One region of the Bacillus sp. D48C genome, then DNA from elsewhere that is predicted to be linked to it. Evidence: riboswitches for the same ligand, from Rfam matches in the RefSeq annotation. Region 1 holds a riboswitch; each other region holds the start of a gene.

Region 1 (7,568 bases):
TTTGCTGGTCCCAATAGACAATATTTCCAGATCGGTAATCATTAAGGCTTAACGCTTGTATTTCTTGTTGAAACTGATTCATTTTCATAACCTCCGTTTATAAAATACAACCTCATTGATGCTTCCCTATATTTCTGTTCGTTACATCTAAGTAGAAATAGCGCTATAAACTAAGTTCAATACGTACACCAACAAAGTATGACTTATCACTAGATGATGCACCTTGTTCATATACCTATTTTTACTATGGGCTCATTTTTATAAATAGAAATTATAAAATATAAATTCTAGCGTCATATCTTCATACTTACTAAGCTCAATTAATTTCTCAATAATCACGCGGACAAATCCTATATATTTCCATATATCACTTAGATTTTCTTGTACTGTAAATGCCTTTGCTATAACACCTCTAAGTAACCGGTTTCTATGACGGTTAAGAAATTCCTATAAAGAAAAAAGCCCTAATTAGGGCTTTTTATTCTATTTCTCCAGCAAAGCTCTCTATGAAATTTCTAATTGAAAAAAGACACACTTAGATTGATGCGTCTTTTTGTGATGCCTCTTTTGTGAAATCATATAATGCAATTGCGCCTAAAAGAACAAGTATACCTTGAGGAACATCTAGTAAAATAGTTTTCCAAATTTCTGGAATTACCCATTTAATATCTGCTGCTGTTTCAAGATATGTTTGGAAATAGCTGATTGTAAAATTAATTATCCCTAAAAATACAAACAACGATAAACCAAATCGAATTAATTTCTTATTTGTAAACATATAACACCTCTCAAAATTCATTGGATATTCCTGCTTTTGCTTCTTTATATTTATATATCTCTATATTTTATTTTAACACACAAAGAACTCAAAAAAATACAATATGCAAATTTGCATATTGTATGAACAGCACTTCATGTTAACTTAGAAATTCCTGCAAAGAAAACACAACTCCGTTACAGCTAACAGCTCGGGTTTCTTTTCTTATTTAACTTCATACCACCAACATTTACGTTCTTTAATTGTAAAATAAATGTGACAGAAGTTTATCCAGTTAATGCGTAGACAATTAAATGAGCTAAATTATCGATATTCTATTTCACCATATCCGTAGCACTAATGACTTTACGCAAATTTGACAAGAAAAAATATAGAGATAGGTATGATCCATACCTATCTCTAACATTACTTCTATTCTTTATCCAATTACGTCTTTTACGTCTGTATCCACTGGCCACTTTTCTAATGTATAAGCCATTTCCCAAAATGAATATTCATATTGACTGCTAATAATAAAATGCTGTTTCATACGCTTGCGGTCTGCCTCTGTTACTTTTTCAGCAATAGTATCTAACCGTGTAATTTGTTCTTCAACTAGCGTACGGAACCAATCAGATCCATAAGCAGAAATCCATTCGTTATAAATTGGCTCTTCCGGCTGACATTCTTTTAAACGTTCCCCAATTTCGTAATACAACCAATAGCAAGGTAAAATTGCTGCAATGATATCTCCTAAATGCCCTTCATACGCAGCACGATACATATGTGAAGTATACGCATATGCAGTTGGCGCAGGAATAAAATTATCTTTTTCTTCTTTTGTTATCCCTAGCTTTTTAGCAAAATTCTCATGTAAAGATAACTCGGCCTCATATGTATTTTGAGCATGATGTGCCATACGAGCTGTCGTCTCTAATTCAAGAGCTTTTGCAGCTCCTAAAGTTTGTACTCTAGCAAAATGACTCAAATAATATGAATCTTGAAGCACATAATAGCGAAAACTAGCTAAATCTAACGTTCCTTCACCAAGTTTTTTTACAAAAGGATGGTTAAAACTCGCTTCCCAAATTGAATCTACTTCTTTACGTAATGATTGTGAAAAAGTCATTTAAATCCCTCCAATAATGTATAAAATATAAGTATTTATCCACAATTATTAAAGCTGTAAAATAAAAAAACTTTCTTTACAGGCGTAAAGAAAGTGAAATTGACAGTATTTATTTACTCATTAAATAGCAACGTCTTTCCCACTTCCCTACGCTGGCATTAACCAGATCAGGTACTAAGAGTCTCAAAATCACATTTGATCTCAGCCTATAAAAGGCCCCCCTAGTGGATAAATATTTTGTTTTTATAATGTATTCATCATAGCATACTTCGTGAAACTGTCAAAAGAATTAGTTATATAATCCCCTTAAAACCCTTCTTCTTTTCTAACTTTTAATGATGTTTCAATAATCATATCTAATAGTTTGCTATAACTAATTCCCGCTGCTTCTGCACTTTTTGGCAATAAACTTGATTGTGTCATCCCTGGTAATGTATTAATTTCCATTACATATGGAATTCCATCCTTCACCATCATATCAACTCTTGCATAAACACTACATTTTAATGCTTTATAACAAGCCAGTGACGCTTTATTTACACGTTCATTAATTTCCGCTGGAAGTTCGATAACTTCCTCAACTGTACTAGTATCATCATATTTTGCATTGTAGTCAAAGAACTCGGCTGCATGTCGAATTGAAACTATAGGTAACTGTTTTCCATCCAGAATGGAACATGTAATTTCATCACCTTTTATATACTTCTCAATTACTACTTCAGAATCCCATTCAAATACAGTTTCTAGCATTGAGATCAATTCATTTTTATTGTAAACGATTTTCACCCCGACACTCGATCCGCCAGAGTTTGGTTTTACCACTAATGGAAATCCTAACTTATCTAACTCATCAAGCTTTAGATCCTCCATTTTTGTAAGTTCAATCCAATCTGGTGTTTCTACACCTTCATAACGTAAAATCTTTTTCGAAATATTCTTATCCATACATATACTACTAGATAACATATTACTTCCGCTATAAGGAATCCCTAAACTCTCCAGTGTTCCTTGAACTGTCCCATCTTCTCCATATTTCCCGTGTAATGCGAGCAACGCAAAGTCAATGTCTTTCGCTTTTTCAATTAAATCCATTTTTTCATTTAATGTAATTGGGACTATTTCATACTTATTTTTATCTAAATGAGCAATCATTTCATTCCCTGTCATAATTGAAACTTGTTTTTCAGACGATACCCCGCCCATAATAACACCGATTTTCATTTTCTCAACTCCAAATTTCATTTTTTAATGTATCACCAATTATTTTAATTCCCCGAACTATTTCTTCTTCTTTCAAGCGCGAAAACCCTAATCGGAAAGTGTTCGCCCCTTCTCCATCAGAGTAAAAAACATCTCCAGGTGAAAACGTAACGCCTTTCTCATAACACTTTTGTAAAAGTGTGCGGGCATTCATATGCTCTTCTAGCTCTATAAATAAATGAAGTCCACCATCTCCAGTCATTCTTTTGAAAGGAATGAACTGATTACACGCGCCGACAGCTAACTCATATTTTTTCTTATAAACCGATCTTGCCTTTTTTAAATATTTCTCAAAATACCCCTCATGTAAATATTGAAATAGAACCGCTTGATCTAACGTAGATGTGTGGATTGTTCTTGCTCTTTTTACGCTTTCTAAATAATGAATCAGCTCTTTATCTGCAATAATCCAACCTACACGTAAACCAGGGAAAAGTACCTTTGAAAAGCTACTAATATAAATCACATTATTGCCAGCTCCAGCAAAAGTTAATAAGGGAGCTAAATGTGAACCTGAATAACGTAATTCTTCATTAAATCCGTCCTCTATAATAGGAACCTTATATTTCGAGAATAACCTCATCAATTCCGTTCTTTTCTCTGAACTCGTAACAATACCGGTTGGATTATGATAAGAAGGAATTAAATAAGCAAAATCAAAATCTTTTTCACGTAAGCTTTTTTCAACTTCATTCGTATCAATACCATCCTCATTCATATCAATCCCATGAACTTCAAGTCCATGTAAACGGAACAGCTTTAGTGCAGCGTGGTGAGTTGGATTCTCACAAATGACACGACCGGATTTTTTTGATAAAGAAGAAAGTACAATATCCAATCCTTCTGTAAATCCATTTGTAATTAGAATATCTTTATTCGAAATGTCTACACCTTTCATTTCCATGTAATGAAGTAAATAATTCATTAACGGTTTATATCCCTTTGCATATCCGTAGTTCAATACGATGTCCCCTTCAATGGACATACGAGTAAGAAAAGCTCTTTTGAAGTTTTCAACATCAAATAGCTTCTCATCCGGGGCTATACTATTAAAAACAATCATTCCCTTTTCCCAACGAACACCATGTTTCATTAAATCTAATTCATCCGCTAATGCGGTCACTGTATTAAGTTTATTTTTCCAATCTATTTCAACAGACGAAGTGTTAGATATATCTACCTTCGCAACAAAGTTCCCTTTTCCTTTAACTGCATAAATGAGTCCTTCTTGCTCTAAATCTGCATAAGCAGCAAGTACAGTGTTTCTACTCACACTTAGTAATTCACTTAGTTCCCTTGTTGATGGGATTTTTTGATTCCCGAGCAAGTGCCCTTTCATAATCATCTTCTTCAAATAATCTTTCAATTGAATATAAACGGGACGATCTTTAACAACTTTAAAATCCTTAAACAATTCCTTACCCCCTGCAATCATTTTTGCATATTTATTTCATTCACAAAAGGTCCACGACATATGTATTTTTTATAAAGGGCGGTACGGTCTTACAAGTCTTTTCGATATAAGTTAATTACATCTTTTAAAGCTGCAGCTGCAGCGCCTCGTGGATTAGAAGCCCCACCAATTGTAGTAACTTGTCCCATCGTATCTGTAAAGAACGTAATTCCTTTTTCGGTCCCATTTACTTTTGCTAACGGATGATCTTTTTCTATTTCGCACGGTTCAACATTTAAATTCACATTGCCACCCTCATCCTTATATATTGATGCTATTAATTTAATAATTTTATGTTGTTCCTTAGCATTTTGTATTTGTTGTTTTGTAACGTGCTCGATTCCTTTTATATGTATATCAGTAAGTGTTTTCTCTGTTTCCATTAAGCTGTTTGTCAAAAGTAACAATTTACACGCACTATCTGAACCACTTATATCTAATATAGGGTTTGTCTCAGCAATTCCTTTATTTTGCGCTTCTTTCAGTGCTTCTTCAAATGTCATATCTTCCTCATACATTTTCGTAAGAATATAATTAGTTGTTCCATTTAATATTCCTTCTATTTTTTCAATACTGCAACCGGCTAAACTAAATTGTCCGATATCTAGCGTCGGTAGTGCAGCGGCTGTTGCACCGCTATATCGAATTCGTACATTTACGCCTCTTGCTGCTTCATTTATTTCTCTCCAGTTTGTAACGAGTGCACCTTTTGAAATTGCTACTATATCCATCTGTTTCTCAATCGCTTGTTTCATATATTGTTTCCCTGGATTTCCATCTTTAAGATTTGTAACTGTTGATTCTACCAATACAGTACCACTTATGCTAGTTGTTGCACGTTCCTTCGGATGATACTCTAAATATTTTTCAATTGCAGCGGTACCGCCACCATACATCAATAAATGATGAAGAGATAAGCCGTCTTCATTATGTATTGCAATATTTCTTCCTAATACGCCACTTACAACTAATTGAATCCCATATGTTTCATATATATATGAATACTTTTCATTTAATAATTTTATAAACTCTCTGCCTACTGTTCCGTATCCTGATAATACAACTTGAATCTTCATAATATCCCCCCATATTTTTCTACCAAACCCCTCTTTCAATATAATATAAAGCGCTCTCGAATTCCATCGAGAGCGCTTTATTATTACTTATTTCGGTAAACGTGATAGCTTTTCAGCAATTGTTCTATAAAACTCTTGAATGCTAGAAAAACCTAACGAGTCTGAAACACTTAATCCTACCATGTCGAGATGATCCCAATTCGCTTTCGTTTCGATATGATTCCATTTTCCAACCTGTAATGACTCATGATTATTTACAGCAACATTAGAAATTGGTGCAATCATAGAATTGGTATTTACTACACCATCATTTTGCCACCAAGAAGTATCAACTAACGGACGGTTTTCTTCATATCTCGCATAAGAACCTAAGAAAAATGCATTCCCCATCAACACTTTATTCATCGTTATATGAGGCAAATGTAAACCTGTAATAGGTGCTGCTTGTGATGCATGTCCACTATAAGATAAGTAATAAACATCCGGTTGCGTCTTTACCCAATTATTTAACTCCTTTGCACCATCTGTACTTAAATCCCATTGACTTATATCTTTTGTATTTTTCCAAAGTGAACTATTTAGAATACGATTACTATATTGGAAAAAGGACTCTCCAGCAATCTTCTTTATACCCCATTGATCCAATTTAAAATCATATAAAGATAAATTATTGTTTCCTCCAAAGCTCGCAGCTGTAATGAGTAAATCTTTAACGAACGGCAGCAGAAGACTACCATCCGCAAGTGTTGTACCGTTGTGAGGGGTTGCTAATGTTGTAACACTATGAACATATGATTTTCCGCCTTCAAATAGTGGTGATATTTTGGTGTCTGGGTGATTTTTCGCATAATTCTTTTCTTCAAAACTACCTTCTTTTAATAGCTGTACTAATGTTCTAATCGTTTGTCCACCCATGCTATGCCCAACTAAATGAACTTTATTTGTTTCACTCCAATTCGGCGTAAAACCACTATAAGTTCTGCCAAAACGATTATGTCCATGTTTCTCAGCATGCGAGGCACCATAGTCTACTGTGCCACCGCTAATTTGCGCATACAATTCACATGCACGATCCCAGTTACTAGAAACAGGTCCAACAGCTGCGGTATGTACCGTATAACCATTTCGTTTCAAATCTTCCTGTATATCATGAACACCACCCCAATACTTTACGCCAAGCATTTCTTCTCTACCCCATCCAGCAAATCCATTCACCAATATGATAGGATAATTATTTGGTTGCCTCTCTTCAGCATATGATATTTTCGCTACAAATGAACATAAGGTCACTAATGCGAAAAAACATATTTTTAAAAATAACTTCCCCATACTTTCTCCCCCTAATAAAACGTTTACATTTTTCTTCTAAAAATTAACACAATGTTTTAACAACTTAAACATAATGTAAAGTATTTTATATACGTTGTATATATAGAAAACATATACAATTGTTGATAAATATTAATTCAAGTGAACATTTACTTTTTACAATACAACTTGTAAATCTGTTTATTTGAATTTATAATTAGATATAGTTTCCTCATGTTAAAAAAATTTAAAAACCATAAGAAAACTAATCTCATTGCTTGAAAAGGAGGAAAAAGCATGCAAATCGGATCAAATATTCATACATTATCTCAACCTACTAAAATAACTCCATCTACTCTTGAGCATAATACTATCTCTTCTACTAAACTGGAAAGTAAGAAAGTAAATGATCCTATCAAGTTTGATATTCGTTCATCTGAAAAAGAAATGAAACAGCCTGAGCATAAATTTAATGAATTAGATTTATGGAAGATGTTAAAGGATAAAGGTGTTCCTTTATGGATCATCCTTGAAATGCTACAAAAGGCTCGTAAAGAAAAAGAAGCCCAAAATAATTCAGTTCAA
Region 2 (7,568 bases), on a different contig from region 1:
GTTCTACGGACATTCTTTAGAAGACATCCATTAAAGAATGATTTACAACACCAAGGAGGCGATTCTCGTGCATGAGGAAAGTATTGCAATCATCATCTTATGGGCCCTTATTTTCGTATACAGTATATTAGGGTCCATCGATTTTGGAGCTGGTTTTTGGGGCATGGTATACGCAAAACATCCAACGCTCGCTGCCAAACTTGCCAATCGGTACTTATCACCAACTTGGGAAGTAACAAATACGTTTCTCGTTTTCGTCGTTGTCGCATTTCTCGGCTTCTTTCCGAAAGCGGCCTTTACTCTTGCAACCGTTATGTTCGTACCAGTTATGTTAATTTTAGTACTCGTTGCAGTACGTAGTACATTTATGGTATTTGCTTACTCCTTGCCAAAATATCAGTACCTTCTTCGGGTTATTTCAGGTATTACTGGTCTCTTAATTCCAGCACTATTAATTACCGTTTTACCCGTTACAGAGGGAGCGTATATTACAATGTCTGAAGGAAGAGAAGTACTCCTGTATGGAAAACTTCTTTCTAGCCCGGTTATCTATTGTTATATGCTCTTCGGACTAACGTCTGAACTATTTCTCTCCTCTCTCTTTCTTGCTGATTTTGCGAGAGAGCAAGGTTCAGAAGATGCATACAAACTTTATAGAAGGAATGCCATCATACTTGGCCCTGCAACACTTGTTACGGCGATTATCGCTCTCGTTGTAATGGATCCAGAAACACATTGGCTTATGCAAGGATTAATAAAGCAATTCCCATGGTTTACAGTTTCTATTGTTCTATTCGTTATCGGATACTCGTCCCTTTGGTGGACAAACAAGAAGTATAACACACTAGGATTCCCTCGCATTGCTGTTTTAGCTGTCGTCGCTCAATATGCATTTGCAAGCTATGCTTACGGGGTCGCGCATTTACCGTATATTATTTACCCTGACGTAACTGTATTTACAAGCTTTACAACGAAAGAAACGTTCTATGCACTGCTCATTCTATACGCAATTGGGATTGCAATTTTATTACCAGGATTTATTTTCTTCTGGAATTTATTCTTGAAGGATCGTACTTTTTTGAAGGAAAAATAATATAGCCTTGGAGTCTGTTCCAAAAGGTATTTTGGGATAGACTCCTCTTGTTATATTTTGTCGTTAAGTCGATATATTTTAAAAATTTCTGATATAAATCTCATTTCCTACCTTACTGCCCAATCGATTTATAGACTCCTATCACAATAGTTATTTCACTACTAGTGACACTTGTCCTTTAGCATGAAAAACACATATTCGCTTCATCTCGTTATACGTCTAGTTCTTCTTATTTTTTGCTGAATATACTACCAATATAAACTTGAGACAAGCTACATCTGTTTAAGGGAAAATAGAAAGGTAGGCAAAATATGAGCATTGAAATATGGATTACTATTATTGTATTCTTCTTAACAATGATTGTTATCTTTTGGCGGCCTCGAGGTTTAAATGAGGCGTGGCCAGCAGCAATCGGTGCTGGCATTATCCTAATTACTGGACTTGTGTCAAAACCAGACGTCATAGATATTGTTAGTAAAATAGGAGGAGCCTCCATAACAATATTAGCGACTATTGTTATGGCAGTTATATTAGAAAGCTTCGGCTTCTTCCATTGGTCCGCAGCGAAACTAGCAAATTTAGCAAAAGGGTCCGGTCACCGTTTATACTGGTATATTCAATTACTATGTTTTCTTATGACTCTTTTATTTAATAACGACGGCAGTATTTTAATTACAACTCCAATTTTAATTCTTCTTCTAAAAAACCTTCAATTAAAACCACATCAACAAATTCCTTATTTATTAAGTGGCGCTTTAATCGCTACTGCGTCTAGTGCACCAATTGGTGTAAGTAATATCGTAAACTTAATTGCATTAAATATCGTTAATATGACTCTTTATATGCATACTGCTATGATGTTTGTACCTGCAACATTAGGCTTATTATTTATGTCATGGCTCATGTATACAGTTTTGAAGAAAAAACTTCCGAAAAAATTACCTGTTTCTTCATATGATATTGAAGAAATTTTTTTCACGAAAAACTTCCATCCACTAAAAGGAAATAATTCTGTTGATACGAAACAAAAACGGACAAGATTCATGTTAAAAGTATTAGGTTTTGTCTTCCTTATGCGCTGTCTTCTATTCGTTGCATCCTTCTTATCCATACCAATTGAAATCGTTGCGGTACTCGGTTCACTCGTTCTTCTCATTTGGAGATGGTACTACTTACGAACAAATCCTGTCGACATTTTGAAAAAGACACCGTGGCACATTTTAATTTTCGCCTTCTCTATGTACGTCATTATTTACGGACTCCACAACGCAGGATTAACAGCTGCACTTGTACAATGGCTCGAGCCAGTTGTGAATCAGCATCTACTCTATGCTAGCTTTGCGATGGGCGGACTTGTATCCATCCTCTCTAACGTCTTCAATAACCATCCTGCCCTTATATTGGTACGATCACATTAACAGAAATGGGACTAGATCCAGTCACATTAAAAACAATCTATCTCGCAAACATCATTGGTAGTGACATCGGTTCACTATTACTACCAATTGGTACGCTAGCTTCACTCATTTGGATGTATATTCTGAAACAAAACAAAATTAAAGTAAAATGGAAAGACTATTTAAGTGTATCCCTTATCGTTATCCCGCTCACAACAGTCGTCACACTATTCCTCTTATTCTACTGGGTACACCTCTTCTTTGCCTTATAAAGTGAAACTTTAATCAGTGGGGGTTTTGTTCATCCCCCACTGATTATTAGCCCTAACCAATCGGGCTTTTACGGGCAGCCCGACCCCGACCTAACTTCTTTGCTTCCGCTGAATTTTGAGGTGGGGGTCTTACTGCCCACAAATAGCGGGATAAACAACAGAATCCCCATTTGCTACCGTCTTAGCAAATGGGGATTCTTCTATAATAAAGTTAGGTACTACAGTGTGATCAATCAAGTAAAGAGGTGTAACGTGTTATTGATATAAATGACTACCAGCTTCTTTAAATTCTTCTGCTTTCTCTTTCATTCCTTTTTCAATTGCTTCTGTCGTTTCTAAATCATTTTCTTTTGCATATTCACGAATATCATGTGAAATTCTCATACTACAAAACTTCGGTCCACACATTGAACAGAAGTGAGCTGTCTTTGCCCCTTCTGCAGGCAACGTTTCATCGTGATATTCCATCGCACGTTCAGGATCTAAAGATAGATTAAATTGATCGCGCCAACGGAATTCGAAGCGTGCTTTTGAAAGTGCATCATCACGCTGATGAGCCGTTTTATGTCCTTTCGCAAGATCAGCCGCATGCGCTGCAATTTTGTACGTAATAACACCCGTGCGTACATCATCTTTATTCGGTAAACCTAAATGTTCTTTCGGCGTTACATAACAAAGCATCGCCGTTCCAAACCAACCGATCATCGCAGCTCCAATCGCCGATGTAATATGGTCATAACCTGGTGCAATATCTGTCGTTAGTGGCCCAAGTGTGTAAAACGGCGCGCCCTGACAAATATCAAGCTCTTTCTCCATATTTTCTTTAATTAAGTGCATCGGTACGTGTCCAGGTCCTTCGATCATAACTTGCACATCATGTTTCCAAGCAATTTTGGTTAATTCACCAAGTGTTTCAAGCTCAGAAAACTGTGCTTCATCATTTGCATCTGCAATAGACCCTGGACGTAATCCATCTCCAAGAGAGAACGAAACATCGTACTGTTTCATAATTTCACAAATCTCTTCAAAATGAGTATATAGGAAGTTTTCTTTATGATGGAATAAACACCACTGCGCCATAATCGAACCACCGCGTGAAACGATACCTGTCGTACGCTTTGCCGTGATTGGAATGTAACGAAGCAATACACCAGCGTGAATCGTAAAGTAATCAACGCCTTGCTCCGCCTGCTCAATTAACGTATCACGATATACTTCCCACGTTAAATCTTCTGCAATTCCGTTTACTTTTTCCAGCGCTTGATAGATTGGTACAGTTCCAACTGGTACAGGCGCGTTACGAATAATCCACTCACGCGTCGTATGAATATTTTTACCTGTAGATAAATCCATAATCGTATCTGCACCCCAGCGAGTAGCCCACGTCATCTTCTCTACTTCTTCTGCAATAGAAGAAGATACAGCAGAGTTTCCGATATTTGCATTGACCTTCACATGGAAGTTACGCCCGATAATCATCGGTTCAGCTTCTGGATGATTAATATTCGCTGGTAAAATAGCGCGGCCTTCTGCGATTTCCTTACGAACAAACTCCGGCTCTACCCCTTCACGAATCGCAACGTATTCCATCTCAGACGTAATAATGCCATTACGCGCATAGTGCATTTGCGTAACATTTGCACCTTGCTTTGCTCTAAGCGGCTTACGATCCATTTGCGGGAAAACAGGTGCATGTTTCGAAGCCACTTTCACACCGTCATCCTCTGGTTTTACTTCACGCCCTTCGTATGCGTCTACATCACCACGCCCCATAATCCAGGAGTGGCGCGGCGTTGGAATGCCTTTTTCCAGCTCGACCTTATACGCAGGATCTGTATAAGGACCGCTCGTATCATACACACGGATTGGTGGATTTGGGACGCCATTCGTTTCGCTTTGTTCAATCTCACGCATCGGCACTTTCATACCTTCTTGTGGTCCATCCACATATACTTTCTTACTCCCTGGTAAACTCGATTTCAATTCAATTTGCTCAGCTGAAACAGATTGTTTCATAAATTTTGTTGCCCCCCTGTTCGTGACAAGGACGAGATATGGCCAGCGCATGCCAAAATAAAAAGAGCCAGGTCCATAAAAAAATAAGGACCTGGCTCATAAAGACATCATTATGTAAAGCCGTTAACTTCCCTACGCTGGTACGAGCCAGATCAGGTCCAAAGGGTTAAGAAGTTCACGCGCTTCTCTCTCAGCCTACGCATACGTTAGGCACCCCTAGTTTATCACTGATTTAATTTTCAATACTTTCCCATCATACACTATAATCTGAAAAATTCAAAGTTTATTTCTTTTGTTTTTTATGGAATCATCCACGTTAAATAATATGCCTGTACATACGTCATAATACCAACAATAATTACGAAGAATAAACTATGCTTCACTGTAAAACGGAACAAATCCGATTCTTTTCCAGCAAGACCAACTGCTGCACAAGCGATGGCAATCGACTGCGGGGAAATCATTTTACCTGTTACACCGCCTGTTGTATTTGCTGCAACGAGAAGCACTTCAGATACGCCGACTTGCTGCGCTGTAATGGCTTGTAAATTCGAGAACAGTGCATTCGCAGACGTATCAGACCCTGTTAGGAATACGCCAATCCAGCCTAAGAATGGTGAGAAGAACGGGAATAGTCCGCCTGTTCCAGCTAATGCTAACGCTAACGTAGAAGATAGGCCAGAATAGTTTGCGATAAATGCAAACCCTAGTACAAATCCGATAGATAGAATTGGCATTTTTAATTCGTTTAACGTTTCTTTAAATGTCACTACTGCATCTTTTACATTCATTTTCAAAATAAACATGGAAATGATACAAGCAATTAAAATCGCTGTTCCAGTTGCCGATAATACATCAAACTTTAGAATTGCCTCGTAAGGCGTTGGTTTATTTACAATTGGCTCTGCTTTCATTACTAGATTATGCAGACCTGGAATTTCAAACTTAAATACAAGACTTTCTAAAGCCCCTCCTGGAGCAAATAATGCCTTAAAGAAATTTTGGCTCCAAATGACTACCATAACCGTTAATACGATAAATGGGGACCATGCCTTCACTACTTTTCCAAACGTTAATTTCGGCATCGATGCTGCTGTCGTTGTTGCTGCTACCTCATTATTTGCTTGCCCGGATTGATAAATTTCTTTCGGCTGCCAAACTTTTAAGAACAGTGCTAAACTCACTAAACTTACAAGTGCTGACGTAATATCCGGAAGTTCCGGTCCTAAGAACGTCGCTGTAATGAACTGCGTAATCGCAAATGAACTACCTGCTACAAGTAACGCAGGCCACGTTTGTCTTACCCCTTTAAATCCATCCATTAAAAATACGATAAAGAATGGAACAAATAATGATAGGAACGGTAATTGATGCCCAGCCATTTGTCCAATTTTATGTGGATCAATACCTGTTACTTGTCCAGCAACTGTAATCGGAATTCCCATCGCTCCGAACGCCACTGGTGCAGTATTTGCAATTAAACAAAGACCTGCTGCGTATAAAGGATTTAACCCAAGACCAGCAAGAAGCGCTGCTGTAATCGCTACTGGCGCTCCAAACCCTGCCGCTCCTTCTAAAAATGCTCCGAATGAAAATCCAATTAAAATAACGAGTAAACGATGATCGTTCGTAATCGATAATACCGATGCACGAATCACATCGAATTGACCTGTTTTTACAGAAATTTTATATAAAAATACCGACATAATGATAATCCAAGCAATTGGCCATAACCCGTACAAAAAACCGTACCCGGTTGCTGCCATTGCCATCGTGAACGGCATTTTATAAGCGAATAATGCTACTAAAACTGTAAGTACAACTGTAATAAATCCTGCCACATACCCCTTCATGCGAAAAACCGCTAAAGCTAAGAAAAAAAAGATAATCGGAATAAGTGCTACTGCTGCTGAAATCCAAATATTACCGAACGGATCATAAACTTGTGTCCATGTGTTCATTGTCCTCTCCCCCTAAAGAATCCCCTTTTAAATAAATACAATCTTATCAATAGACTATCAGGTCATCATACCTTTAAGCCTAAAAATAAAAAACGTTTAAGAAAACGTTTTCAACAACTTCCATTTATACTGTACCATAACAATTTCCATTAAAAAAGATTTTTTTGAAAATTTTATCATTTAACAAAAAAATCTTACAAAATCGTCATGTTCTTGTAATGTTCATCGATAGAAAGCTTAACTAAATTATTGCATAATAATAGTATAACAACAGACATTATTCATGAGGTGATATATATGAACGGAAATAAAATATTAGCTGCGTTATCATACTTTAGTGTACTATTTGCCCCTATCTTATTCCCTATTATCGTTTGGATTGTAGGAGACGCTGAAACAAAGCCACACGCAAAACGTGCTCTATGGACACACATCATTCCAAGTATCGCTACATTTATCGGCTTAACCATTTTAGGAATTATGGGCATAGGATCTGACCAACCAGATGTAACACTTGGAATTGGAGCAATGATTGTCTTAGCTATTTGCGGAATCATCAGCTTATACTACTTCATCTGGAACATTGTAAAAGGAATTAAAGTACTGAAAGCTTAATTTTAAACAAACGTTTGTTTAAAAAAGGACCCTTGCAAATTGCAAGGGTCCTTTTCCCGATTAGTTACTTTATCTTCTGCGTTTCTTCTTTTTTCTCATCATTTTCTTTCGGCGCGTATTCACCTTATCCGCTATAATGTGGAGCGTACTTGCCACAACAATTCCCATTAAGAACGTTACAATTTCAACCTCATGTTTCTTCGCAATTTCTATC
Region 3 (7,568 bases), on a different contig from region 1:
TCTTTAGGCTATTTCTTAAAAATAAGCGTTACGCAACGATTCATGATATTCTTTTCTATTGGTGCGATGACGAACAACGAATGAGCTTAGAGAAAAAATATAATCTGAGCTTTATTTATGAAAAATATGCTTGTGGATAAACAATATTTTCGATATGAAAAATTAATATAAATTAAAAAGGATCTCCAGTTTATGTGAGATCCTTTTTTGTTAGTAAAACAAGGAGAAAGTGATTAAGACAAGAAACAACATTCCATATAGGAGAAGTTGTGCAGTATAACTTCCTTGTATACCAAAAAAAGTATTGGCTTTCTTATACAAATTCAATATGTATTTTATTGGAGTATCTTTGAAAGATTGGTACACAGTGTCTCCTCTTTCTAAGCTTCTTGTTCTTGTTTTTGGTTATAAGGGACATTAATATATCTAGCTACAAATAATAAAACAGCCATAAAGAATATTGGAAATACAGTAGATAAATAAAAGCCATTACTAATTATATTTGTTATGAGAGCACTCAAAAGAAATATAGCGTTATAAATATGGGCAATTTTTTGTTTTAGTTGCACTTGAAATGATTCCATCATAATTTCTAATGCAACAAAAGCAATAATAATAGATAAAAATACAATGTTTGTATTGTAAATGATTAAACAACAGATTAAACCTAAAAAGGCTACGTATTCAATTATAAGAGGTATATTGCGTGGCATACAACTTACCTAACTAAATATGGCAGTGGATTTACTGCATTTGTTTTTTCAAAATTCCATTCTCCATTATGTAATTCAAAATGAAGATGTTGCCCGTATGAATGACCTGTGTTTCCCATATGACCTACTAATTGTCCAGTTTGTACTTGATCACCAGCTTGTACAGTGCGATCCTTCATATGAGCATAAACAGTTGTATATAATTTCCCATTGATTTGATGCGCAATGAAAACAACATTGCCATAGCTAGCTGAATAATAAGATTTCACAACTTTACCTGCAGCAGCAGCTTGGATAGAGACGTTCCCTGGAGCTGCAATATCTATACCATAATGCATTTGTTCCCAGCGTATATCAAAGGTTGAGCTAATTCTTCCTTGAGCAGGGAATTTGAAAGCAGCTGGAATAGATGAAGGCTGATCTGTTTTGGCTTGTGGTTGATTTTGTACTACATAGTGTTTTGCTACATATCCGTATCCTGTGCCAAAACGAATTTTATACCAAGTTCCTGCAGTTTCTACTACTTGTACTTGTGTACCTTTTTGTAATGAACCGAGTAGAGCGCTACTTGTACTAGTGTTGCTACGTACATTCAGATTAGGTGTTGCAACAGTATATTTTGTATTATTTTGAACGGTGATTCCTTTTACTAAGGGCTGTGAACCATTAGAGATGAATGCTTTTTGTACGTAACCTGTTTGGCCATTATGTGATATTTTATACCATTCGCCTTGATCTTCTTGAACGGTAATGAACTTGCCATTTGGTAATACATCTAAAATGGAAGATTCTAAATTAGGTTCGGAGCGAACGTTCAATGCATTAGCATTGACGATGTATTGATCATTAGATCGAAGTTTGTTTTTTAGTAAAATAGCATCTTTTTGTACATAACCTACTTTATTATGAACAGATACTTTATACCAACCATTAGTTATTTCAAGGATGTTCACTTTTGTATTAAAGCGAATTGTATCAATTGATGTGCTTTTTACGCTATCTTCTGTATGTAATGCTACTTGATCGACTTTGACATACCCAGTTTTAATATTAGATAATTGTTCAGCGTTTGCTTTTTGTACATTTGTTTCACCCATAGAAGGAAGTAAAGAAGCAATCGCTACAGTAGTTGCTGTTAAAGCAGTAGCTTTCATATTCATATAATAGAGACCTCCTCTAGTTGTATAGTTGTAATTTTATTATAGTATAAAGATATAATATAGTGGGTGTATTCACATAAATGTAATATGAAATCAATATAAAAATAAATTTTTTGAGGATAATGATTCCTTATTATCCAATTAATTAGGATAATAATTTCTAAGATAGAATATAAGTATTATATAGTTTTGTTATTTTGTTGACAATTGAGAAAATTAAAACAGTTGATGATGTCTTATTACGATGTTATACTGACAGTGATAATTTCATAGTTTGCTAGGAGAGCTGGTGTTGCCAGCTGAGAGTAGGCCGTAAGCCTTTGATCCTTTTCATTACCTGATCTAGATTATGCTAGCGTAGGGAAGCAATTCGGACACTAATAATAAGTCCCCGTTTCTTTGCGTATAGAAACGGGGCTTTTTTGTTTAAAAATTTCATATTGAAACCACTAGGGGTGCTTGTTGTGCTGAGAGAGGAATAATCCTTAACCCTTACAGACCTGATCTAGGTAATACTAGCGAAGGGAAGTGGAGCAACGAATAAATTATAATTTTATTTGCTGTAACCACTTCTTATTTAGAAGTGGTTTTTTATTTAAATACACATACCGGAAGGGGATAGCGAAATGAAATTTTGCGATAGATTATTAGAAACTGTACAACCAGTTTGGGAGATGAGTCATAATCATCCGTTTGTAGTAGGTATGGGGGATGGCACGTTAGAAAAAGATAAGTTTCAGTATTACATTATTCAAGATTATTTATATTTGTTAGATTATGCAAAGCTATATGCGATTGGTGTTGTAAAAGCAACAAATCCACAAGTAATGGGGAAATTTGCTGAACAAATTGATGGCATATTAAATGGAGAAATGACAATCCATAAACAATATGCAAAAAGACTGGGAATTTCTATAGAGGAGATAGAGTCTGCAAAGCCATCTGCTAAAAATTTGGCTTATACAAATTACATGATGTCTGTATCTCAAAATGGCACACTTGCGGAATTAATAGCAGCACTTCTTCCATGTATGTGGAGCTACTGGGAAATTGGAAAGCGTTTAAATGATATTTCTGGAGCAAGAGATCATGAGTTCTTTGGTGAGTGGATTCAAGGATATAGTTCTGAAGAATACGGTAACCTTTGTATTTGGTTAATCGATTTATTAAATGAAATGGCAGTTGGAAAGTCTGAAAAAGAGCTAGATCAATTAGAGGAGATTTTCCTATATTCCAGTCGATTTGAATATTTATTCTGGGATATGTCCTATCGTAAGGAGATGTGGGGATTTGAGGAGCAAGAACATACTACAGTTTCATAATGTTTCTTTTCATTATGATGAGAAACCAATCATCAATGAATTAAATGCTTCTATACAAGATAAAGAGTTTGTAAGTATTATCGGACCGAGTGGATGCGGGAAAAGTACTCTATTTCGCCTTATTACAGGTTTAGAAGAAGTAAGTACTGGGCAGATAGAGCTGACAGAAACGAAGAGCCATCCTGTAGGGTATATGCCCCAAAAAGATATGCTCCTGCCGTGGCGAACGATTATTGAGAATGCTGCTCTGCCGCTAGAGTGTCAAGGTGTACAGAAGAAAGAAGCACAAATAAAGGCCAAGGAACTGCTACATAAATTTGGCTTACAAGGGTATGAGACAAAATATCCGAAAGATTTATCTGGTGGTATGAGACAACGCGTATCTTTTATTCGGACTTTATTAACAGGTGGGGAGGTATTGTTGTTAGATGAACCGTTTAGCGCGTTGGACGCTTTAACGAAGGCATCTTTGCAAGAATGGCTGTTTGAACAATGGAAAGAGTGGGAAAAAACAATTTTATTTATCACTCATGATGTGGAAGAAGCGTTGTTTCTTTCTAATCGAATTTTAGTAGTAGAGCAGCAACCGATAACTACTTTAACCGAGAGGGTTGTACCGCTTGATTGTAATCGAACAAGAAAAGATTTATATAAACCTGAAGTGTTAGCGCTTAAAGATGAGCTTCTTAGTATGTTACAAAGGCAGGTACTCGTATGATGAACCGGTTGAAGGAGCTATTACCTGCCCTTACACTTTCTAGTATTTTACTTGCCTTTTGGGAAGTAGGCGCAAGGATCGTAGATGAAATGTACATTTTACCGTCACCGTCTGCGATTGTAATGAAGATATGGAAACTAAAAGATATATTATTTACGGTTCATTTGCCGGCAACATTATATGTCGTTTTAATAGGTGTGGCAATTTCTATCGTACTTGGGGTAGGGCTAGCGATGTTAATGAACGCGAGTAATTGGATGGAGAGAGCATTTTATCCATTATTAGTCGCTTCACAAACGATTCCTATTACAGCGCTTGCTCCGCTCTTCGTTTTATGGTTTGGATATACGATTTGGAGTAAAGTCGTTGTTACGGTTTTAATTACGTTTTTCCCGATTGCGGTCAATACGTATGATGGACTACGCAGTACGAAAAAAGAATGGGAAGAGCTTTTAGTTACATACGGGGCAACGAAAAAAGATGTTTTTCTTAAATTAAAATTGCCGTCTGCTCTTCCTTATTTTTTCTCAGCTTTAAAAATCGCAGTTCCGCTTAGTGTTATCGGAGCAGCAATTGGCGAATGGCTCGGTGCGCAAGCTGGGTTAGGATATTTCAGTAAAAGAATGATGACGCAGTTAGACGGAGCAGGTGTATTTGCACCCATTGTATTGTTATCATTACTAGCTATTTTCTTCGTCATCCTTATTTCGATATTAGAAAAGAAATTCATTAGTTGGAGGAAGCATTCATGAAATTATTAAAACGCATCTTTGTGTTTACATTATTAGTTGCAATGATTGCTGGATGTTCTAGTAATTCAGCATCAGATAAGAGTAAAAAAGAAAAAGAAATAACGGTCATGCTTGATTGGTACCCAAATGCGGTACATAGCTTTATTTATGCAGCAATTGAAAAAGGCTATTTTAAAGAAGAAGGAGTAAAGGTGAATATTAAATTCCCTTCTAATCCGACTGATCCATTAACTTTAGCAGCTGCAGGAAAAGTAACGGTTGGCTTATATTATCAACCAGATGTTGTTATGGCAAAAGCAAACGAACAAATTCCAGTGAAATCAATTGGAGCTGTCGTACGTTCCCCATTAAATCATGTTGTATCACTGAAGTCAGCAGGCATTCAATCGCCAAAAGATTTAGAGGGGAAAACAGTTGGATATTCTGGAACACCTTTAAGTGAGATGTATTTAAAAACGATGGTAAAAGAAGCTGGTGGTAATCCAGATACAGTGAAAGTAGTCGATGTTGGCTTTGATTTAGTACCAGCATTAATTACGAAAAAAGTGGATGCGGTAACAGGGGCATACATTAACCATGAAGTACCTGTTATGCGTCATGAAGGTCATGAACCAGCGTACTTTAATCCAGCAGATTATGGTGTACCGAATTATCATGAGCTTGTATTTGTAACAGGTGATAAAACGTTGAAAAAAGATAAAGAAGCGTTGCAAGCCTTCTTACGTGGTACGAAAAAAGGCTATGATTTCATGAAGAAAAATCCAGATGAAGCATTAAATATTTTATTAAATCATCAAGAAAAAGAAAACTTCCCGCTTGTGCCAGAAGTTGAAAAAGAAAGTATGAAAATTTTATTAGAGAAGATGGAAACGAAAGATGAGCCATTTTTATCAGATTCAAAAGAATCATGGGAAAAACAAAATAAATGGCTGAAAGATAAAGGAATGACGAAAGAAATCGTTCCGGCCGATGAGCTATTCGAAAATATTTTAAAGTAGGCGAATGAATATGAAAAATGAGCTTCATGTAATCTCAAATGGTCACATGTCATTCGAAGAGTTAGTGAGTGTAGCGATGCAAATTGAGAGCGAGATTGATTATTTGCATATTCGTGAGCGTGAGAAAAGTACGAAGGAATTATATGAAGGGGTGGAAAGCCTTTTGAAAAAAGGCTTTCCAGCATCAAAGCTTGTTATCAATGATCGAATTGATATTGCTATTTTATTAAATATCCCGCGTGTTCAACTAGGATATCGAAGTACAGATGTAAGGTCAGTGAAAGAAAAGTTTTCTTATTTGCATGTCGGTTATTCCGTACATTCTTTAGAAGAGGCGATAGAGGCTTTTAAGAACGGGGCTGATTCGCTCGTTTATGGTCATGTATTCCTAACAGAGTGTAAAAAAGGTGTGCCAGCGAGAGGGCTTGAAGAAATTTCGGACATTGCAAGGAGCTTATCGATACCAATTATAGCTATTGGAGGGATTACTCCTGAGAATACAAAGGATATTCTGGCAAGTGAAGTAAGTGGAATTGCTGTTATGTCTGGAATTTTAAGTAGTAGTAACCCGTATAGCAAAGCGAAGTCTTATAAGGAATCAATAAGAAAGTGGGCGGAAAAACATGTGTGAGAAGTATGATGTAGCGATTATTGGTGGTGGTGTAATTGGTAGTTCAGTTGCACATTTTCTAGCAGAAAGAGGACATAAAGTAGCGATTGTAGAGAAGCAAAAAATTGCATCGGAAGCTTCGAAAGCAGCTGCTGGTTTACTTGGTGTTCAAGCAGAATGGGATGCGTATGATCCGCTATTTGAACTTGCTAGAGAAAGCCGAGCTATATTTCCACAACTTGCAGCAGTTTTACGTGAAAAGACGGGTATTGATATTGGATATGAAGAAAAAGGAATTTATCGTATTGCTCAAAATGAAGATGAGAAGGAAAGAATTCTTCACATTATGGATTGGCAGCAGAAAATAGGTGAAGATTCTTATTTTCTAACGGGAGACCATGTGCGGGAAAAAGAGCCATATCTATCCGAATCTATTATAGGAGCAGTATATTATCCGAAAGACGGTCATGTTATTGCACCAGAGCTTACGAAAGCATTCGCACATTCTGCAGCGATTTCCGGTGCTGATATATATGAACAGACAGAAGTATTTGATATCCGTATTGAAAATAATAAAGTGACTGGAGTTATTACAAGTGAAGGTATTGTCACATGTGAGAAAGTCGTTATTGCAGGAGGTTCATGGAGCACGAAGTTACTCAGTTATTTTCACCGCGATTGGGGTACATATCCAGTTAAAGGAGAAGTGGTTGCGGTAAGAAGTAGAAAACAACTTTTAAAAGCACCTATTTTTCAAGAAAGATTTTACATTACTCCAAAGCGCGGTGGACGTTACGTAATTGGGGCAACAATGAAGCCACATACGTTCAATAAAACTGTGCAGCCAGAAAGTATAACTTCTATATTAGAGCGTGCTTATACAATATTGCCAGCTTTAAAAGAAGCAGAATGGGAAAGCACGTGGGCAGGATTAAGACCACAATCGAATCATGAAGCTCCTTATATGGGAGAGCATGAAGAAATAAAAGGTTTATATGCTTGCACGGGCCATTATCGAAACGGTATTTTATTAAGTCCTGTTTCTGGCCAATATATGGCTGATTTAATAGAAGGAAAGCAAGAGAATCATTTGCTAGATTCATTGCTTTCTAAAACGGTTTAGAAAGGGGATGGAAGTTTGAATTTGAAAATTAATGGTAATCAAATTGAAGTGCCAGAGAGTGTAAAAACAGTAGCCGAGCTACTTACACATTTAGAGCTAGATAACAGAATTGTTGTAGTAGAGCGTAATAAAGATATTTTACAAAAAGATGATCATACAGATACATCTGTTT
Region 4 (7,568 bases), on a different contig from region 1:
AACGATATGGGAGTTCTATGAGAATCATATATTCTCTATCAAAGGTTACAACATATAAATCAAAATGTCTACTTATTTAGAGATATAAATACAAATTTTTAACGAATTGCTTTTTCGAAATAATTTCAAAAAGTACGTGAATGTTACTTTTTTTGTGTTATATAATAAAAAATGTATAAATAACAAGGATTTCTTCGGGTATTTATTTAATTTTCATTCAAATTAAACTATTCGAATATATCTTAACTAATGAATTTCGGAGGTAGTTTATCATGTTTTGGCTACAATTTCTTACCTTGTTACTCTGTATTTTTATTGGTGCACGCCTAGGCGGAGTTGGTTTAGGAGTAATGGGTGGAGTTGGTATGGCAATACTCGTTTTTGTCTTCCACTTACAACCAACCGCGCCTCCTATCGATGTAATGCTTATGATTTTGGCAGTAATTACAGCCGCTGGTGCTTTGCAAGCTGCTGGAGGAATGGACTATCTTGTTCACCTAGCTGAAAAAGCATTACGAAAAAATCCAAAGCGTATTACTTTTTTTGCTCCAATTGTTACTTATTTATTCACACTATGTGCAGGTACTGGTCACGTTGCCTATTCTGTACTTCCTGTTATTGCAGAAGTCTCTCGTGAATCAGGGGTTAGACCGGAACGCCCAATGTCGATTGCCGTAATCGCTTCTCAACAAGCAATTACAGCTAGCCCAATTTCAGCTGCCACAGTTGCTCTTTTAGCAATGTTAGCTGACTATAAAATCACTTTATTAGATATTTTAAAAGTGAGTATTCCTTCTACTTTCATTGCTTGTATGTTAGCAGCATTCGTTGCTAGTAAGATGGGAAAAGAATTAAATGAAGACCCTGAATACTTAAAACGATTAAAAGAAGGAATGATTCCTAAGCTTGAAGAGAAAAAAGAATTTGTAGGTGTAAAGGGCGCCAAATTATCAGTTATCCTTTTCCTTGTAGGAACCTTCCTTGTTGTACTTCTTGGTTCATTTGAAGCACTTCGTCCAGGATGGATAGTTGATGGGAAGTTAGCCCGTCTTTCCATGCCGAACACAATTGAGATGGTTATGTTAACTATCGCGGCTCTTATTATTATTTTCTGTAAACCAAATGTAGAAAGCATTGTGTCTGGTAACGTCTTTAAAGCAGGAGCAACAGCAGTTGTTGCTATTTTCGGTATCGCTTGGATGGGAGATACTTTCTTTAATGGAAACTTAAATATGATTCAAGGATCTATTCAGCATTTAGTAACAAGTGCACCTTGGCTATTTGCCATCGCACTATTCATTCTATCTATTTTACTGTACAGCCAAGCAGCAACAGTACGTGCCTTAATGCCACTTGGACTATCCCTTGGTATTCCACCAGCACTACTGATTGCGATGTTCCCTGCAGTAAACGGATATTTCTTCATTCCAAACTACGGGACAATCGTTGCTGCCATTAACTTTGACCGTACTGGTACAACAGGTATCGGTAAATACGTATTAAATCATAGCTTTATGATTCCAGGCTTAATTGCAACATTTACTTCTATCGGAATTGGAATGCTTTTAATTTCTATTATGTTTTAAAGAAAAAGCACAAACCCTTATTTAAAAAGGTTTGTGCTTTTTTAATCAAATGTTTGTTTAAATTTTTTGGGCAGTCTACTTCTCGATGTAGCACTTAAAATACTACATGTCCTTTTCTACAAACTTCTCTTTACTTCTTCAGCTAATTTTCTCGTACTTTCATACGCAGATTCAGCTAAACTAATTGCTGAAATAACTGAAACACCGTCCGCACCCGCTTCTATAACTGCCGCTGTATTTTCAATTGTAATCCCACCAATACCAACGATTGGCACTGTAATTCCTTGTTCTCTAAAATAAGCTAATCCTTTCGTTCCTTGAACCGCTTTCGTATCTTTTTTCGTACTCGTTGGGAAAATAGGTCCAACACCTAAATAATCTGCTCCATTTTCGATTGCAAAGCGTGCTTCTTCAATTGTATGAGCAGATACGCCGATAATTTTATCTCCCATTTTTTCACGAACAGATGTAATCCCTTCATCATTTTGTCCTACATGAACACCATCTGCATCTAATTCAATGGCTAATTCTACATCATCATTTACAATGAAAGGAACACTATATTCCTTACAAAGCGTCTGCAATTCTTTTGCAAAGCGCACTCTATCTCCTCCGATTAAAGAACCTTCCCCCTTCTCGCGAAACTGAAAAAGTGTCACTCCACCATCTAACGCTTCTTTCAATACAGCTAAAGGATCCCTCGTGCAGTTATTACTTCCCATAATAAAATACACTTGTAATAACTTAGACATTTTCTTTGTTTCAATGCGCATCGTATGTTTCATCCCCCTTACTCTAACTCCTCAATCTTCCCATACTTCTCAATATCAGCTGAAGTTGTATTCGCTAATTGATTTAAAAATTCAATTTGGAAACTACCTGGCCCTTTTTCTACTGTTTTAACAGCTGCCAGTTCCGCAGCTACACCATAAAACGTTAATGCGGCTACTACTGCTTTTACATAATCTTTTTCTACTGCTACAAATGCTCCTATTACCGAAGTTAGTAAACACCCTGTTCCCGTAACCTTTGTTAAAATAGGATGACCATTTCGAATAAGAACAGTTCGCTCTCCATCTGTAACAACATCTTCTTTTCCAGTAATGACAGCAACTGTATTTAGTTCATCTGCTGCCTGCCTTGCAATACTTACAACATTGCCATTTCCAGTACCAGCGTCTACCCCTTTAATTTCCCATTTCTCATTAATAACGTTTGCTATTTCAGCCGCATTGCCGCGGATAATTGCTAAATCTATTTCGGCTGGAATATGTCTCGCAACTTCTGTTCGATACGAAGTTGCTCCTGCACCAACTGGATCAAATAGTACTGGCACATTGTTCACATTTGCTGATTTACCAGCAAGTAACATCGCTTCTACTTCCTCAGGACGAAGTGTTCCCATATTTAATACTAACGCTCCAGCAATGCTAGCCATTTCTGCTACTTCTTCTTTTGCATACGCCATTACAGGCGATGCCCCAAGTGCCAACAAACCGTTAGCAGTAAAATTTGTTACAACAACATTTGTAATATTATGAACGAGCGGATTAGATTCTCTCACCAAATCCACTACTTTACTAATTTCTTTCATATTCATCCTTTTCATCTCCTAACTATAATGATGGGAGATACACAAAAAGGCACTTCGCGCGTACGCAAAGTGCCTGAACATGTGCTTTTACACTCTCCCTACGCTGGCATTATCCAACAGGTTCAAATGGTCAATGACGGACTAGTAGCCATACTCTCAGTTTGTATCCACAAACTCCCATGTGTTTCTTATTCATCTACTTCAAAGTCTACTCTTATTCTAGTAAAATAACAAGTTCTTTACTTTTCTATATAAAGTGAAACTTTAATCAGTGAGGATTTTGTTCATTCCACTAAAAACAGCTCAAATATGAAGCGAAACTGAATCTCAAGAAGATGTATGCTATATTTAACTTATGGAAATTTGAAAGGATGTTTTTAATATGTCAAAAAGCGTTGTAATCGCTGAAAAGCCTTCCGTTGCACGAGATATTGCTCGTGTACTGAAGTGTGATAAAAAAGGAAACGGCTATCTTGAGGGTAGTAAATATATTGTAACTTGGGCTTTAGGTCATCTCGTTACATTAGCAGATCCAGAAAGCTATGATGTGAAATATAAACAGTGGAATTTAGAAGATTTACCGATGCTACCAGAGCGTTTGAAATTAACGGTTATTAAACAAACTGGTAAACAGTTTAATGCTGTAAAGAGTCAGCTACTTAGAAAAGATGTAAATGAAATTATTGTAGCAACAGACGCTGGACGTGAAGGGGAATTAGTCGCACGCTGGATCATCGATAAAGTTAAGCTAAACAAACCAATCAAACGTTTATGGATTTCTTCTGTAACCGATAAAGCAATTAAAGATGGTTTTGCAAATTTAAAACCAGGTAAAGCCTATGACAATTTATACGCTTCAGCAGTTGCACGTTCAGAAGCTGACTGGTATATCGGTCTTAATGCAACTCGCGCTTTAACGACTCGCTTTAATGCTCAGTTAAATTGCGGTCGTGTACAAACGCCTACTGTCGCTATGATTGCTAGTCGTGAAGATGAAATCAAGAACTTCAAAGCACAAACTTACTACGGCATCGAAGCTCAAACGATGGAGAAACTCAAACTTACTTGGCAAGATGCAAATGGCAATAGCCGTAGTTTTAATAAAGAAAAAATTGATGGTATTGTAAAAGGTTTAGATAAACAACATGCTACTGTTGTGGAAATTGATAAAAAACAGAAGAAGTCATTCTCTCCTGGTCTTTACGATTTAACTGAATTACAACGTGATGCAAATAAAAAGTTCGGTTACTCTGCGAAAGAAACATTAAACATTATGCAGAAGTTATATGAACAACATAAAGTGCTAACGTACCCTCGTACAGATTCACGCTACATTTCATCTGATATCGTTGAAACACTTCCAGAACGTTTAAAAGCATGTGGCGTTGGAGAGTACCGTCCTTTAGCACATAAAGTATTACAAAAGCCTATCAAGGCTAATAAATCATTTGTTGATGATAGTAAAGTAAGCGATCATCATGCGATTATTCCAACAGAAGGATACGTTAACTTCTCAGCATTCACAGATAAAGAACGTAAAATTTATGATTTAGTTGTAAAACGTTTCTTAGCTGTTTTATTCCCAGCATTCGAATACGAGCAACTAACATTACGTACCAAAGTTGGTAGTGAAACGTTCATTGCACGCGGAAAAACAATTTTACATGCTGGTTGGAAGGAAGTATACGAAAATCGATTTGAAGACGATGATGTAACTGATGACGTAAAAGAGCAGCTTCTACCCCACATCGAAAAGGGCGATACATTAACTGTAAAGTTAATTATGCAAACATCAGGTCAAACGAAAGCACCTGCACGCTTTAATGAAGCAACTTTACTTTCAGCAATGGAGAATCCTACAAAATATATGGATACGCAAAATAAACAACTTGCTGATACGTTAAAATCGACTGGTGGATTAGGTACTGTAGCGACACGTGCAGATATTATCGACAAACTTTTCAACTCTTTCTTAATTGAAAAACGTGGTAAAGATATTCACATTACATCAAAAGGTCGTCAATTACTTGATTTAGTACCAGAAGAGTTAAAATCCCCTACACTAACTGGTGAATGGGAACAAAAACTTGAGGCTATCGCAAAAGGTAAGCTGAAAAAAGAAGTATTCATTTCTGAAATGAAGAACTATACGAAAGAAATTGTTTCTGAAATTAAATCGAGTGATAAAAAATATAAACATGACAACATTTCAACGAAGTCTTGTCCAGACTGCGGTAAACCAATGCTAGAAGTAAACGGCAAAAAGGGAAAAATGCTCGTATGCCAAGATCGTGAATGTGGTCATCGTAAAAATGTATCTCGTACAACAAACGCTCGCTGTCCGCAATGTAAGAAGAAACTAGAATTACGTGGTGAAGGTGCAGGTCAAATCTTTGCATGTAAATGTGGCTATCGCGAGAAATTATCAACATTCCAAGAGCGACGTAAAAAAGAATCTGGAAACAAAGCTGATAAACGTGACGTTCAAAAATATATGAAACAACAGAAAAAAGAAGAAGAACCATTAAACAACCCGTTCGCAGACGCATTAAAAAAACTAAAGTTCGATTAAACAAAAAGGTTCCTACCGCTCTCGGTAGGAACCTTTTCTTAATGAATGATTTTACTTCCTTTTGCATTCTCAACAAATTTTTCACTTGATTTGTTAATTGGTGTTTTCAGTAATAACGCAGCAACAATCATAACTACTACGAAAACACTTAACACAAGTAAATCTCGTGTTACGATATCCCAAAGCATTCCGCCAACTGTTTCACGAATTGCACTAATTGCATACGTGAACGGTAAGAACGGATAAATTGCTTGGAAGAACGCTGGTGTCATTTGAATTGGGAATGTTCCGCCCGATCCTGCTACTTGCAGTACAAGTAAAATGATCGCCATCGATTTCCCAACGTTTCCGAAAATAGAAACGAGTGAGTATACGATACAAACGAAGACTCCACCAATAAATAAACTAAATAACACAAACCAGAACTTATCGACTACGTACGTACCGAGTAAGAATATATCTCCCATCGATACGATAAACGCTTGTGAAAGACCTATCGTTAAGAATGTTAATAAACGTCCGAAGTAAATTTCATGGCTCTTATAATTCGCGCCCTCTTCGTGTACTTCTACCGTTAATAATGAAACCATTAATAATGCGCCTACCCATAATGCAAGCACTGTATAGAATGGTGACATCGCTGAACCGTAGTTCGGCATCGCAAATAATTTATTTTCTTTTAAATTTACTGGATTCGCAAAGTAATCACTTTGCTTCTCAACATCGTTTTTCAATAAGCGTATGATGTCTTTTAAATCCTCTTCAGATTCAAAATCACGAATTTTATTTGCTAAATCTTTAATCTTTTTCTCAGTCTCCGGCATTTCAGCTTTAATGTCTACTAATTTCTTTCTACCGTCTACCAAGCCTTTTGATGAATCTTCTAGTAACTTTTTAACATCTGGAAGCTTTTTGTCTGCATCGTTTAAAATTTGAGTTGTATTTTTCGACATCTCTTTTGTACGAGCAATTGCTGTATTGAAGTTAGGTACAATCTCTGAATCATACGTCGATAATACATCTGTTAATTGAGCTGATCCGCCCTTCGCAGCATTGTTAATACTTTCAATTACATCTTTTGTAGGTTTCTGTCCATTGTTAAGAAGTGTAATCCCCTTATTCGTTGCATCTACACCTTTTTGCAGACTACTTTTCGCTTTATTTAATTTTGCGATTCCATTATTAAGGTTTTTATCACTATTTACATCCGCTAAAACCTTATTTGTACTTTCTAGAACTGGAATCATATCATCAATTAAACCGATTCCAGATTGGAATTGACCATTTAAGCTTTTCAAGGCTTCCTTCGAACCTTCTAAACCATTAATACCTTTGTTTTGTACATCCTCTAGTGCTTTTTGGACACTAGATTTAGTACTTTCTAGACCATTTTTCGCTTTATCATAATCAGCTTTTGCATTATCGTATATTTCATTCGCATTAGCTTTAGCTTGATCTACTGTGCTAACTGCTTTTTTATAATCTGCTACAAACGTTTCATTATAATCTTTTTCAGCTTGATCAATTAATGCATTTGCTGCATCTAATTTTTGATTTGCTACATCTGTTACATCTTTCTTTACTTCTTGTCCTGTACCGATAACATTTACAATATCTTTAATACCGTTGTTTGCATTTTCCATACCACTTTTCAGCTTAGTTAGGCGATCCACTCGCCCTTGGAAAAAGCTTTTTCCAAAATCAGTCGTCGCTGAGTTTTGAAGTTCAGTAAATACATTAATAAGATACGAAATACCTTCTGTACGAGCTTGCAATTGATTTGATACTGCATTTAAATCTTTCTTTGCTTGTTCTG

Evidence for each region. Region 1 has a riboswitch for thiamine pyrophosphate ahead of tenA (thiaminase II). Riboswitches for the same ligand answer to the same signal wherever they lie in the genome.
Region 2: linked by a shared signal. The riboswitch ahead of thiC (phosphomethylpyrimidine synthase ThiC) and the one ahead of tenA (thiaminase II) in region 1 are both predicted to bind thiamine pyrophosphate.
Region 3: linked by a shared signal. The riboswitch ahead of tenA (thiaminase II) and the one ahead of tenA (thiaminase II) in region 1 are both predicted to bind thiamine pyrophosphate.
Region 4: linked by a shared signal. The riboswitch ahead of thiM (hydroxyethylthiazole kinase) and the one ahead of tenA (thiaminase II) in region 1 are both predicted to bind thiamine pyrophosphate.

The regions. Positions count from the first base shown of each region.
Region 1 is NZ_JBKFAQ010000007.1:232,618-240,185, reverse strand. It holds gene ACLBXA_RS18675 (heterocycloanthracin/sonorensin family bacteriocin) at 1-88, opposite strand, end outside; gene ACLBXA_RS18670 (DUF3937 domain-containing protein) at 536-799, opposite strand; gene tenA (thiaminase II) at 1,197-1,886, opposite strand; TPP riboswitch at 2,014-2,119, opposite strand; gene ACLBXA_RS18660 (D-alanine--D-alanine ligase) at 2,193-3,107, opposite strand; gene pdxR (MocR-like pyridoxine biosynthesis transcription factor PdxR) at 3,112-4,560, opposite strand; gene ACLBXA_RS18650 (homoserine dehydrogenase) at 4,650-5,675, opposite strand; gene ACLBXA_RS18645 (esterase/lipase family protein) at 5,763-7,004, opposite strand; gene ACLBXA_RS18640 (DUF3914 domain-containing protein) at 7,281-7,568, shown strand, end outside.
Region 2 is NZ_JBKFAQ010000003.1:290,875-298,442, reverse strand. It holds gene cydA (cytochrome ubiquinol oxidase subunit I) at 1-75, shown strand, start outside; gene ACLBXA_RS10310 (cytochrome d ubiquinol oxidase subunit II) at 68-1,093, shown strand; partial or broken gene ACLBXA_RS10305 (arsenic transporter) at 1,405-2,762, shown strand; gene thiC (phosphomethylpyrimidine synthase ThiC) at 3,018-4,778, opposite strand; TPP riboswitch at 4,891-5,006, opposite strand; gene lldP (L-lactate permease) at 5,078-6,739, opposite strand; gene ACLBXA_RS10290 (DUF4870 domain-containing protein) at 7,037-7,354, shown strand; gene ACLBXA_RS10285 (metal-binding protein) at 7,424-7,568, opposite strand, start outside.
Region 3 is NZ_JBKFAQ010000004.1:409,209-416,776, reverse strand. It holds gene ACLBXA_RS14055 (DUF3965 domain-containing protein) at 1-140, shown strand, start outside; gene ACLBXA_RS14050 (hypothetical protein) at 381-713, opposite strand; gene ACLBXA_RS14045 (SH3 domain-containing protein) at 719-1,873, opposite strand; TPP riboswitch at 2,143-2,254, shown strand; TPP riboswitch at 2,315-2,417, shown strand; gene tenA (thiaminase II) at 2,500-3,195, shown strand; gene ACLBXA_RS14035 (ABC transporter ATP-binding protein) at 3,164-3,913, shown strand; gene ACLBXA_RS14030 (ABC transporter permease) at 3,913-4,665, shown strand; gene ACLBXA_RS14025 (ABC transporter substrate-binding protein) at 4,662-5,663, shown strand; gene tenI (thiazole tautomerase TenI) at 5,674-6,294, shown strand; gene thiO (glycine oxidase ThiO) at 6,287-7,396, shown strand; gene thiS (sulfur carrier protein ThiS) at 7,412-7,568, shown strand, end outside.
Region 4 is NZ_JBKFAQ010000012.1:57,183-64,750, reverse strand. It holds gene ACLBXA_RS23600 (anaerobic C4-dicarboxylate transporter family protein) at 273-1,586, shown strand; gene thiE (thiamine phosphate synthase) at 1,703-2,371, opposite strand; gene thiM (hydroxyethylthiazole kinase) at 2,377-3,186, opposite strand; TPP riboswitch at 3,259-3,371, opposite strand; gene topB (DNA topoisomerase III) at 3,563-5,752, shown strand; gene ACLBXA_RS23580 (YhgE/Pip domain-containing protein) at 5,791-7,568, opposite strand, start outside.